DNA from 2 places in the Streptococcus sp. 1453 genome. Region 2 is predicted to be linked to the other one. Evidence: predicted binding sites of a transcription regulator. Region 2 holds the regulator's gene; the other holds the start of a gene.
What was found. The regulator HrcA, encoded in region 2, represses chaperone genes, less so after heat shock. The targets are predictions, from matches to a motif close to TTAGCACTCNNNNNNNNNGAGTGCTAA.
Positions count from the first base shown of each region.

Region 1 (6,770 bases), on a different contig from region 2:
CGGCATTACCAATCCCTCCTAAAAGAAAATCTAAGAAACATGAGGTAAGAACATGAAAAAGAAAGCATTTGGTATTGTGTTGCTAGTATTGGCAGCATGGATTTTATTACAGGGACATTATGGTGTTCCATCTTTGGAGACTAAGTATTCTCCTTTTGTCTTTATCGCTTTTCTATTGTATAAGGCAATAGAATCTTCCCTTAGGCATCATTGGACAAGTGCCACTTTTTTAGCATTAACAGCATTAAATATAGTGAATCTTTTTTATGATTGGATTCAGCTATCTCCTATTTCGCTTATTTTAGCTAGTATTTTAATCGTAATGGGTGTCAGCGCACTCACTCATTCTAACAGAACTTGGAATGGAAAAAAATGGTGGTATGATGGTGAAAAAAACATTCTTACAGATAAGGAAGTTGCTTTTGGGACTGGGACTTTCTACAAGCAAAATCAAGAATTGGTAGAGGATCAAGTAGAAGTTGGTTTTGGCGATGCCAAGATATATTACGACAATGCAGAGATTTTAGGAGATACTGCAACCCTGAAAGTAGAAGTTGGTTTTGGAAAGGCAGTTATCTATGTTCCCCAACATTGGAGAGTTGATTTGAAGGTGGAAACTTTCTGTGGTGTAGCCAAGGCAGATACTTCTCTAGCCCCAACAAGTAAAACCTTGATTATCCGTGGAGATGTGGCTTTTGGGAAATTGGGGATTGTCTACGTTAAATAAAAAAATCTTCACTTCAATCATCAAAATAGGCGTACTAAGAGTAGGAAATTGATGCCTTGCTCTGATTTCAGTTCTATGGTTGTTAGACTTTAAAAAATGAAATGTTGCCTTTAAAAGTTGTATATTTTTCGATATTTTGGCTCTTACGTTTGATGTATCTATGTCCTACAGCGTGGATGATGTAGTGTCAAATGTTTTTAAAAAAATGAATGATATTGGACAGCTTTTTGAACCTTTAATTGCTCAGGAGCTATGAAAGTAAGCGCTTGGGTTTATGACAAGGGAGAATGGTATTATGTAAGTTCTTCTGGTGCCATGCAAGCGAATGATTGGATCAAAGACAATGGTAAGTGGTATTATCTGGCTTCATCAGGTAAGATGCTTCGCAATACCTACACCCCTGATGGTTACTACGTTGGCAATTCAGGTGCCTGGCAATAAGAATAATACTCTTCGAAAATCTCTTCAAACTACGTCAGTGTCGCCTTACCTACAACCTCAAAACAGTGTTTTGAGCAACCTGCAGCTAGCTTCCTAGTTTGCTCTTTGATTTTCATTGAGTATAAGAAGTCCTTTTCCTTTAAGGAAGAGGCTTTTTACTTGCTTTTTTTCTGTTTCCTCATTTGTCCTAAAGCCTTTTTTGTGTTAAAATGAATGGTATGAAAGCTAAAAAAATGTGGATGGCAGGTCTGGCCCTGCTTGGTATTGGGAGCCTTGCCCTTGCTACGAAAAAAGTTGCAGATGACCGTAAGCTCATGAAGACTCAGGAAGAGTTGACAGCGATTGTGCGAGACTATTTTTCAGACATGGGGGAAATTGCGACCCTCTATGTTCAAGTTTATGAAAGCAGTCTAGAGAGCTTGGTTGGTGGCGTCATTTTTGAGGATGGCCGTCATTATACCTTTGTCTATGAAAATGAAGACCTAGTCTATGAGGAGGAAGTCTTATGATACAACCAGCAAGTTTAGAAGAATTGGCATCTTTAGTAGAAAAAGATGGCAAGAAAGTCTTTCTTTTTGTGGCGGACTGGTGTGGCGATTGTCGTTATATCTATCCTGTCTTACCAGAAATTGAGGAGACCAATCCAGAGTTCACCTTTATTCGAGTGGATCGAGATCGGTATATGGATTTGGCCAAACTCTGGGATGTTTACGGAATTCCTAGCCTTGTTGTTCTAGAAAAGGATAAGGAAATCGGTCGTTTTGTCAATCGCGACCGTAAAAGCAAGCAACAAATTAACGACTTTTTAGCAGGACTGAAATAGGAGAAAAAGGAAACAATGATTTTTACATATAATAAAGAACATGTCGGTGATGTCCTTATGGTCATCGTGAAAAATAGCGGAGATGCTAAACTGGATGTAGAACGCAAGGGCAAGGTAGCCCGTGTTTTTCTCAAAGATAATGGAGAAACAGTTGCTTGGAATATTTTCGAAGTTTCAAGTTTATTTGAAATTGCAGAGCGTGGTCAAGTCTTTTTATCAGATGAGCAAGTCGCTCGTTTGAACCAAGAATTGCAGGCGGAAGATTTTAAAGAAGAAATTGTCAATGACAGGGAACCTAAGTTTGTTGTTGGTGAAATTGTCGAGATGGTAGCTCATCCAGATAGTGACCACCTCAACATCTGCCAAGTTGCAGTTGCAAGTGACAAGACAGTGCAAATCGTTGCAGGGGCTCCTAATGCGCGTCTTGGGTTGAAAACCATTGTAGCTCTTCCTGGAGCTATGATGCCAAAAGGGAATCTCATTTTCCCAGGTGAACTTCGTGGTGAAAAGAGTTTTGGCATGATGTGTAGTCCTCGTGAATTGCATTTGCCAAATGCTCCGCAAAAACGTGGTATTATTGAATTATCAGAAGACCAAGTTGTCGGAACTCCATTTGACCCAGCTAAACACTGGACTGTTTAGGAAGTTGTCAGTATCTGATAGACCAGCTAGAAGGAAATAAGATGGCAAAAAATGTTGTGATTACAGGAGCGACATCAGGAATTGGTAAAGCGATTGCGCGTGCTTATTTGGAGCAGGGTGAGAATGTCGTTCTAACAGGTCGACGGATAGACAGACTTGAAGCCTTAAAAATTGAGTTTGCAGAAGCCTTCCCAAATCAAATAATTTGGACCTTTCCACTAGATGTCACGGATATGAACATGGTAAAGACTGTCTGCTCTGATATTCTAGAAACGATAGGTCAGATTGATATTCTGGTCAACAATGCAGGCTTGGCTCTAGGTTTAGCACCCTATCAGGATTATGAAGAGCTGGATATGTTGACCATGCTGGATACCAATGTCAAAGGTTTGATGGCAGTCACTCGCTGTTTCTTGCCAGCAATGGTAAAAGCTAATCAAGGACATATCATCAATATGGGCTCAACCGCAGGAATCTACGCCTATGCTGGTGCCGCTGTTTACTCAGCGACCAAGGCAGCGGTTAAGACCTTTTCAGATGGTCTGCGAATTGATACAATCGCAACGGATATCAAGGTGACGACCATTCAGCCTGGAATTGTCGAAACAGATTTTTCTACAGTGCGTTTTCATGGTGACAAAGAGCGAGCTGCGTCCGTTTACCAAGGAATCGAAGCCTTGCAGGCACCAGACATCGCAGACACAGTGGTCTATGTGACCAGTCAACCTCGTCGTGTGCAGATTACAGATATGACCATCATGGCCAATCAACAGGCGACAGGTTTCATGGTTCATAAAAAGTAAAAAATTTCCTCGAAAAGTTACAAATTTCTGTAACTTTTTTTGATTTCCTACGAATAGATAAGTAGGAGGAAGAAAATATGTATAATAAAGTTATTCTTATTGGACGTTTAACGTCTACACCAGAATTGCACAAAACTAACAATGACAAGTCAGTAGCGCGAGCAACTATTGCAGTCAACCGTCGTTACAAAGACCAAAATGGGGAGCGTGAAGCTGATTTTGTCAATATGGTCCTTTGGGGCAGACTGGCAGAAAGCTTGGCCAGCTACGCAACTAAAGGTAGTCTCATTTCAGTGGATGGAGAATTACGTACCCGTCGTTTTGAGAAAAATGGCCAGATGAACTACGTGACCGAAGTACTTGTTACTGGATTCCAACTCTTGGAAAGTCGTGCTCAACGTGCCATGCGTGAAAATAATGCAGGCCAAGATTTGGCGGATTTGGTCTTGGAAGAGGAAGAATTGCCATTTTAAGCATTAAAAAGTCTGAGTTGGTCTCAGGCTTTTTATCTTGAGAAAGTCAGACTTTTTTCTTGACTATTTCTGACCAAGTGATACAATAGAACTATGAATTAGCACTCAAGTGTAAAGAGTGCTAATACTATCTATTTATGGAGGAAATCAGATGTTGAAACCATTAGGAGACCGTGTGGTCTTGAAAATCGAAGAAAAAGAACAAACTGTTGGAGGCTTTGTCCTTGCAGGCTCAGCCCAAGAAAAAACCAAAACAGCCAAAGTTGTGGCTACTGGACAAGGTGTTCGTACCTTGAACGGTGACTTGGTTGCTCCAAGCGTTAAAGCTGGAGACCGTGTCTTAGTTGAAGCTCACGCAGGTCTCGACGTCAAAGATGGCGATGAAAAGTACATCATCGTAGGCGAAGCTAACATCTTGGCTATCATTGAAGAATAGAAGGAGAAAGTAAGTATGTCAAAAGAAATTAAATTTTCATCTGATGCTCGTTCAGCTATGGTCCGTGGTGTCGATATCCTTGCAGACACTGTTAAAGTAACCTTGGGGCCAAAAGGTCGTAATGTCGTTCTTGAAAAAACATTCGGTTCACCTTTGATTACCAATGACGGTGTGACTATTGCCAAAGAAATCGAGTTGGAAGACCATTTTGAAAATATGGGTGCCAAATTGGTATCAGAAGTAGCTTCAAAAACCAATGATATTGCTGGTGACGGGACAACTACTGCAACAGTCTTGACTCAAGCTATCGTTCGTGAAGGAATTAAGAACGTCACAGCAGGCGCAAATCCAATCGGCATTCGTCGTGGGATTGAAACAGCAGTTACCGCAGCAGTTGAAGCCTTGAAAAACAATGCCATTCCAGTTGCTAATAAAGAAGCCATTGCTCAGGTTGCCGCCGTCTCTTCTCGTTCTGAAAAAGTTGGCGAATATATCTCTGAAGCCATGGAAAAAGTTGGAAAAGACGGTGTCATAACTATCGAAGAGTCACGTGGTATGGAAACAGAACTTGAAGTTGTGGAAGGTATGCAATTTGACCGTGGTTATCTTTCACAGTACATGGTGACAGATAGCGAAAAAATGGTGGCTGACCTCGAAAATCCATACATTTTGATTACCGATAAGAAGATTTCAAATATCCAAGAAATCTTGCCACTCCTCGAGAGTATCCTTCAAAGCAGTCGTCCACTCTTGATTATTGCGGATGATGTGGATGGCGAAGCTCTTCCAACCCTTGTATTGAACAAGATTCGTGGAACCTTCAACGTGGTAGCGGTCAAGGCACCTGGTTTTGGTGACCGCCGCAAAGCTATGCTCGAAGACATTGCCATCTTGACAGGCGGAACAGTTATCACTGAAGACCTTGGTCTTGAGTTGAAAGATGCTACGATTGAGGCGCTTGGTCAAGCAGCTAGAGTAACCGTGGACAAAGATAGCACTGTTATCGTAGAAGGTGCTGGAAATCCTGAAGCGATTTCTCACCGTGTTGCGGTTATCAAGTCTCAAATCGAAACCACAACTTCTGAGTTTGACCGTGAAAAATTGCAAGAACGCTTGGCAAAATTGTCAGGTGGTGTTGCAGTTATCAAGGTTGGAGCTGCAACTGAAACTGAGTTGAAAGAAATGAAACTCCGCATTGAAGATGCCCTTAACGCTACTCGTGCAGCTGTTGAAGAAGGTATTGTTGCAGGTGGTGGAACAGCTCTTGCCAATGTGATTCCAGCTGTTGCTGCCTTGGAATTGACAGGAGACGAAGCAACAGGACGCAATATTGTTCTCCGTGCCTTGGAAGAACCTGTTCGTCAAATTGCCCACAATGCAGGATTTGAAGGCTCTATCGTTATCGATCGTTTGAAAAATGCTGAGCTTGGTACAGGCTTTAACGCAGCAACTGGCGAGTGGGTCAACATGATTGAAGAGGGAATCATCGACCCAGTTAAAGTGAGCCGTTCAGCTCTTCAAAATGCAGCATCTGTAGCCAGCTTGATTTTGACAACAGAAGCAGTCGTAGCCAATAAGCCAGAACCAGTGGCCCCAGCTCCAGCAATGGATCCAAGCATGATGGGTGGGATGATGTAAGATTTCTACAGAAAACAACTTATAAAAAACACAAAAGGAGGGAATGACTAACCCTCTTTTTATGATATTCACTTCTAAATAGATTTGAGCTCTCCTAACTTATATGATAAAATAAGACTAGAAAAAGGAGAATAACATGATTGATGTAGAAGAAATTCTGAGCAAGATGAATCCCAATCAGAAGATTAATTATGACCGTGTTATGCAGAAAATGGTACAAGTATGGGAGAAAAATGAGCAGCGGCCAACTATTCTCATGCATGTTTGCTGTGCCCCTTGTAGTACCTATACACTAGAATATTTGACCAAGTATGCAGATGTGACCATCTATTTTGCTAATTCCAATATCCATCCCAAGGCAGAATACCATAAGCGGGCTTACGTCACCCAAAAATTTGTCAGTGATTTCAATGAGCGAACTGGCAATAACGTTCAATACCTAGAAGCTCCTTATGAACCTAACGAATATCGTAAACTGGTTCGAGGATTGGAGGAAGAGCCTGAAGGAGGCGATCGTTGCAAGGTTTGCTTTGACTACCGACTGGATAAGACAGCGCAAGTGGCTATGGACTTGGGTTTTGACTACTTTGGCTCAGCTTTGACCATCAGTCCTCATAAGAATTCTCAAACCATCAACAGCATTGGAATCGATGTGCAAAAAATTTATACAACCCACTATCTTCCCAGCGATTTCAAGAAAAATCAAGGCTACAAACGTTCGGTAGAGATGTGTGAAGAGTATGATATCTATCGTCAATGTTATTGTGGATGCGTCTATGCAGCCCAA
Region 1 is NZ_VMLZ01000017.1:11,197-17,966, forward strand. Features, by position in the region: gene HW098_RS09135 (LytTR family DNA-binding domain-containing protein) at 1-48, shown strand, start outside; gene HW098_RS09140 (LiaF domain-containing protein) at 53-727, shown strand; partial or broken gene HW098_RS09145 (N-acetylmuramoyl-L-alanine amidase family protein) at 971-1,168, shown strand; gene HW098_RS09150 (DUF4651 domain-containing protein) at 1,378-1,677, shown strand; gene HW098_RS09155 (thioredoxin family protein) at 1,674-1,991, shown strand; gene ytpR (YtpR family tRNA-binding protein) at 2,007-2,633, shown strand; gene HW098_RS09165 (SDR family NAD(P)-dependent oxidoreductase) at 2,675-3,436, shown strand; gene HW098_RS09170 (single-stranded DNA-binding protein) at 3,514-3,909, shown strand; gene groES (co-chaperone GroES) at 4,061-4,345, shown strand; gene groL (chaperonin GroEL) at 4,361-5,983, shown strand; gene HW098_RS09185 (epoxyqueuosine reductase QueH) at 6,120-6,770, shown strand, end outside.
Region 1: the regulator HrcA is predicted to act here: its motif matches at 4,008-4,034, upstream of groES (co-chaperone GroES).

Region 2 (6,770 bases):
CTTTTTGGAAAACTTGGGCGATGGTATCTGCTGGATGTTCATCGTCTGCTGGGAGAGTTTGGATGGCCATATGGTAGTTATGGTCAAATTCACCGTCAGCTGCGATTTCTTCGATTCCTTCTTCTTTCAAAGCGTGAATCAAGCTTTCTTGCACCATCTCCAATCCTTTTTTGACATCGTCTGTCAATCCTTCAACCGCGAGTGCACGCTCAAGGTTATCCAAAGAAGGGAGAATCGCTTTTGCCAAGTCCTGGCTACGATAATGTTGCAAGTTTTGACGCTCTTCATTGGCACGGCGTTGGATATTTTGCATTTCTGCATGAGCGCGAAGGTATTTATTTTCGAACTCATCTGCACGTTCATTTGCCAAGTCCAACTCAGACTTCTCAGGAGTCGTTTCTTCAGTTGTTTCCACAACTTCCTCTTCTTGAACTTCTTCTACTTCTTCATTTTTTATATCTTGGACCATTTTCGCCTCCTTTAATGATTTCAATCTTAATGTACTTCGTAATGATTACTACTAAGGTAGCGGTAAAAATCTGTCAACTTCATGGTCAAAACACGGTTGACCACATTGACTTGGTTGATTAGCTGTTGGTAATCCAGATTGACTGGACCGATAATGGCTAGAATTCCAACTCCCCGATAAGGAATGAGGAACTTGCTACTAATCACCGCTAGGTCAGCTAGACAGGACTCTTGACTGTCCGCAACACGAACATTTTGCATCTGATCTTCATGCAAACCCTCACGAATCTCCAGAGCCACCTTTTGCGGTTGATCAAAGAACTGATAGGCTGCTAGATTGGCAAAATTCAAGAGATTAACCTTGCCCGCCACCACAATGTTTTCGTTGAACATTTCCTTAAAGATATGTTCAAAGAGATCGATAACATTGTCCGTTGTTGTAAAGTAACGCTGGATAATCTGCGGAATCTCCGTCCGAATCTTGTAGTGAATATCTAGCACGGTGTGGCCGAGAAAACGTTCCTGAATAATGTTCTTCAGTTTCAGCAAATCCTCCTGCAAGAAGTTCCTTGGAATCAGAAATTGACTGGTAACCGTTCGAGACTCGTCTAGGGTGAATACCGCCAAGGCTGTATGTTGCCCCAAAACAACGATATCAAAGGCTGTCAATCGTTGTCTGCTCGGCTCAACGTCCAGTGCTACTACCGTACAGCCACTCAGGTCTGTCAGTAGATTAGCAGCTTCTTGCAGAATATCTTCTAGCTTGAAGAATTCCTGATCAAAGGCTTTGACAATCTCGTAAACCTCATTTTCAGCCAGTCGGTCAAAATCCAGTGAGTGTTTTACATAGTACTGAAAACCAGCAACACTTGGCATCCGACCACTTGAAGTATGAGCCTTCTCAAGCAAACCTTGCTTTTCTAGAGCCGCCATGTCATTACGAATGGTTGCACTGCTAGAGTTAATAGACTCTTGCAAGGCTTTGGATCCGACAGGTTCGTGCGTTTTGGTAAAGATGTCAATAATCAGATTTAGAATATCCTGCTGACGCTCTGTAACCACCTCATCACTCCTCTCTGTCTGATCGATTAGCACTCGACACACTCAAGTGCTAACTTATGATTCTATTATACACCCTTAAAAGAGAATGTCAAGACAAAAACTCAAAAAATTAGCACTCTTTTATCAAGAGTGCTAAAAATCAGTCTAAAGACCTAGAACCCTACCTCCCATCTACTTGGTATTTCCTTTTAAGTCTGAAAAAACTATGGATTAGATAAGAAATCATAAAGGAATATAGAGCAAAAATGACAAAGAAAGATTGCGACAGTTCTTCTCGAAACAAACTCATACAAACAACAAGACCGCCTGAGAAAGCAACTGTACATGAACGAAATCTATATCGCATAACTTCCCATCTGAGCCCCTTACTCATATAGACTTGATCCTCTGGAAGTAAATTAGAAGACGATTTACGAAGAATCGAACAAAAACCTCTTTCTATCAATTCCCAACCTCTATTTCTAAAATCTTGCAGTTCATGCTTATATTTTTTAAGAAATCTAGAATCATAGATACAGTAGATGACATCGTCTGGTTGACATTGGTCAAAATAGAACAAACCAAAACGACTCGTTCTATATCTCCAACCCTTCAAATGCATCTCATGTAAATATTCTTCTTCCTTGTCCAAATCAACAATGGTAAAAATCCGAAATTCTACTCTGCTATTCATTGTCTTACCCCAAAATTAGAAAACATGCCTGGCGTTATTTATTAGATAATTCTTTCCACTTTTGACCCAATCTCTAAAAAATATAAGAAATCTGAATCGCATGAACTATCAATAAAACACCATCTATTATAACAATCAAAAACATTTCCCAACTGAAAGAACTACCTCCAGTGACAAACTTTGAGAAAACCGGTAGTAGAGCTAAAAAGAGAAGCAAAATAGGAAGCATCCGACTCAATTCCAGAATGAAGCTTTCTAAAGTAGGAAAACCCATTAAAGTCTGTAATATGCTCCCAGCCACAGTCTTTAAACAATTGTAAATAGGTGGCTCTATCAGATTTTTTCATAGGATAGAAGTCCAACTGATAAGACACCTGCTCCGGTTGGCACTTTTCAAAAGTATACTTAACCGCAACTACTAAGTTAGAGTAGGTTACTTCCTTGAGCTTCCAGCCCTCAGCATGCATTTTTCTAAGATATAAAGCCTCTCTATCATAATCCGCAATGGTAGCAATTCGATAAACAATTTTCTTTTCCATCATCCTTCCTCCCGACTGTTTCTATAGAGCCGTTCAATACGTTTCAATTCAATATCTAAGACTTTTCGTCCCAAGTCTGTGATTTGATAGATTTTCCGTTTTTCCTCTTCTCGGACAAAGGAAATCAAACCATCCTTTTCCATCTTTGACAAGGTTCCATACATAGTCCCAGGACTAATCGAAACTTGAGAATCTGTCATCTCCTTGACCTTTTGCGTAATGCTATAACCATGACCTTCCTTTTGCAGACAGAACAAGATATAAAAACCTGTTTCCGTCATGGGAAGATAAACTCGACGAATCTTATCTGTTAATTCCATTTATAGCCACCTCCTATTCAGTTCGATATATCGCACTTCGTTATATAAAATATATCACACCTCGATATAAAACACAAGAAAAAAAGACCGCCCTCAGGCAATCTTTCGTCTATGATTAGTAAAGGTCTAAATAGTTATCAATTTCCCATTGTGAAACGAAGGTTGCATAGCTAGCCCATTCGATTCGCTTGGCTTCAAGGAAACTAGTATAGATATGTTCTCCAAGAGCTGCTCTGACAACCTCATCTTCTGTCAAAGCTTTCAAAGCGTTGTGAAGGGTTGATGGAAGGTCTGTAATACCAGCTTCCTTGCGTTCTTCTGCTGTCATGATGTAGATATTTTCTTCGATAGGAGCTGGTGCTTCGATTTTGTTTTCAATACCATGCAAACCAACCTCCAAAAGAACAGCCATAGCGATGTATGGGTTTGCCATCGGATCCACTGAACGCAACTCAAGACGAGTTCCCATGCCACGTGAAGCAGGTACGCGCACAAGTGGCGAACGGTTACGACCAGCCCAAGCAATGTAAACAGGTGCTTCATAACCAGGAACCAAACGTTTGTATGAGTTAACTGTTGGGTTCATGATGGCAGTATAGTTGTAGGCATGCTTGATCAAACCGCCAAGGAAATGGTAGGCAGTTTCTGACAACTGCATTCCTTTTGGATCATTTGGATCAAAGAAGGCATTGTTTCCTTCTTCATCAAACAAGGACATATTACAGTGCATACCTGATCCAGCAATACCAAATTTTGGTTTGGCCATAAAGGTTGCGTAAAGTCCGTGTTTGCGAGCAATGGTTTTAACAACAAGTTTAAAGATTTGAATCTTATCACAAGCACAGAGAACTTCATCGTACTTAAAGTCAATCTCGTGTTGTCCAACCGCAACCTCGTGGTGACTCGCTTCTACTTCAAATCCCATTTTGGTCAAGACATTCACAATCTCACGACGTGTATTGTCCGCAAGGTCAGTAGGTGCCAAATCAAAGTAGCCACCCTTGTCATTTACTTCAAGTGTTGGGTCCCCATTTTCATCCAGTTTAAATAGGAAGAATTCTGGCTCTGGTCCAAGGTTGAAGGATTTGAATCCTACTTCTTCCATGTGACGAAGAGCTCGTTTCAAATTGCCACGAGGGTCACCTGCAAATGGTTCACCTTCTGTTGTATAGACATCACAGATCAAACCTGCAACACTTCCATTTTCATCTCCCCAAGGGAAGACTGTCCATGTATCCAAGTCAGGGTACAAGTACATATCTGACTCATTGATACGTACAAAACCTTCAATAGAAGATCCATCAAACATAGCCTTATTTGACAAGACTTTATCTAACTGTTCATCTGTAGCAGGAATTTCGACGTTTTTCATGGTTCCCAAAATATCTGAAAACATGAGACGAATAAAGGTAACATTTTTTTCCTTGACTTCACGACGAATATCTGCAGCTGTGATTGGCATGAGTTTTCTCCTTAATGTATGACTACTTGCGGTTGCCTAACCGCGACCAAAAGGTGACTGTACTGAAGCAAAGCGACCCTGTTGGAGGAGTTCATTGTGAAGTGCACGGCGCACCTCAGTCTGACTCACCGCTTTCTTGGATTTCGCTTCACGTTCAGCATATTTTTTCTTAATGGCAGCGATATTATAACCTTCAGAGATGTAATCTTTGATTTCAAGCAGACGATCCATGTCATTCAAGGAATACATGCGACGGTTCCCTTCGTTTCGATCAGGCTTAATCAACTCTTGATCTTCATAATAACGAATCTGACGCGCCGATAGATCGGTCAACTTCATAACACTGCCGATAGGAAAAACAGCCATATTTCGGCGAAATTCTTTTTCCTTCATTTACAATTTCCTTCTTTCTGTCTATTATAGTCTAAAAAAAGACAAACGTCAATTGATAATGTTATAAAATGTAACATTATTTTTCTTTTTTCTCTAAAAAGAGCCGAATGCGATCAATATCGTAATTTACGAGAATTGCGACAAAAACTCCCATGAAAGTTTCAAATACACGCGCAAACACGTACAAAATCGTCTCACCACTCGGAATTGACAGGGTAATGATTAACATAGCCGCTACACCACCAATAACCCCTGCTTTGTTATTCATGGCTACATTTGTCATAATGGTTAACATGGTACAAATCGGAACAACAACCAAGGTTACCCAAAAGGCTTCGTGGAAAAAACTATTTATTAGGAAGAAAACCAAGGCATAGAGGCCACCGATACTATTTCCTAGAATACGCGAAGTCCCAAAATGGACACTCTTATCAAAACTCTCCCTCAAGCTAAAAACAGCTGTCAAAGCACCAATTTGAAGACCTTTCCAACCAAAAAAGCCAAAAATCAAGAGAACTAGGAAAACAGCAATACCTGTTTTAAAAGTTCGCATACCAAGTTTAAACTGGGATTTATCGAATTTATATTTTTTAAAATAACTCATAATCTCAACTTTCTATTTCCATTTTATCATAATTTGGGTGATTTTATGAGGAATAGTTGAGAGGAAGCGTTTTTATTTTGAGCAAAAGAAAAGAGGAACTTTCATCCCTCTCTTCTTTGATTCATTTAGTTAATCTTATTTTTCTGTCAAGGCTGCAAGTCCTGGAAGAACTTTATACTCAATGAAAATCAAAGAACAAACTAGGAAACTAGCCGCAGGCTGTACTTGAGTACGGCAAGGCGACGTTGACGTGGTTTGAAGAGATTTTCGAAGAGTATTACCTTCAAGAAGCTCCATTGATGCCCCACCACCGCGTCACAAATACCTACACTAACACAAAAAGGTGACATAGCCACCTTTTTGTTAACGTTTCAGTTTTCTTCCTTTTTCGGCTCTATAATATTTGTAGTGGGTAAATCCTCTATAGATATTATGGAGCCTATTTTTGTATAGAAAAAAAGTCCCATAAGATCTATAATGAAAAGCGACCAAACAACTCATTAGAAAGATTCATATGGAACAATTACATTTTATCACAAAACTGCTCGATATCAAAGACCCTAATATCCAATTTATGGATATCATCAATAGGGATACACACAAGGAAATTATCGCTAAACTGGATTATGAGGCCCCCTCTTGTCCTGATTGCGAAAGTCAAATGAAGAAATATGACTTTCAAAAACCGTCTAAAATTCCTTACCTCGAAACGACTGGTATGCCTACTAGAATACTTCTTAAAAAGCGTCGATTTAAGTGCTATCATTGCTCTAAAATAATGGTCTCAGAGACCCCTCTCGTCAAGAAGAATCACCAAATCCCTCGTATTATCAACCAAAAAATTGCGCAAAAGTTGATTGAAAAGACTTCTATGACCGATATCGCTCATCAACTGGCTATTTCAACTTCAACTGTCATTCGCAAGCTTAATGACTTCCGTTTTAAGCCTGATTTTTCTAGTCTTCCTAAGATTATGTCCTGGGACGAGTATGCCTTCACTAAGGGAAAGATGAGTTTCATTGCACAAGATTTTGATAATCTCAACATCATCACTGTTCTTGAAGGCAGAACACAGGCTATCATACGAAATCACTTTCTGCGCTACGATAGAGTCGTTCGTTGTCAGGTGAAAATCATTACGATGGATATGTTTAGTCCTTATTATGACTTGGCTAAACAGCTTTTTCCATGTGCTAAAATTGTTCTAGATCGTTTTCATATTGTGCAACACTTAAGCCGTGCTATAAGT
Region 2 is NZ_VMLZ01000005.1:82,775-89,544, forward strand. Features, by position in the region: gene grpE (nucleotide exchange factor GrpE) at 1-469, opposite strand, end outside; gene hrcA (heat-inducible transcriptional repressor HrcA) at 496-1,530, opposite strand; gene HW098_RS03945 (DUF2812 domain-containing protein) at 1,691-2,203, opposite strand; partial or broken gene HW098_RS03950 (DUF2812 domain-containing protein) at 2,277-2,742, opposite strand; gene HW098_RS03955 (PadR family transcriptional regulator) at 2,742-3,062, opposite strand; gene glnA (type I glutamate--ammonia ligase) at 3,178-4,524, opposite strand; gene glnR (transcriptional repressor GlnR) at 4,561-4,917, opposite strand; gene HW098_RS03970 (aromatic acid exporter family protein) at 4,994-5,521, opposite strand; gene HW098_RS03975 (hypothetical protein) at 5,657-5,818, opposite strand; gene HW098_RS03980 (ISL3 family transposase) at 6,036-6,770, shown strand, end outside.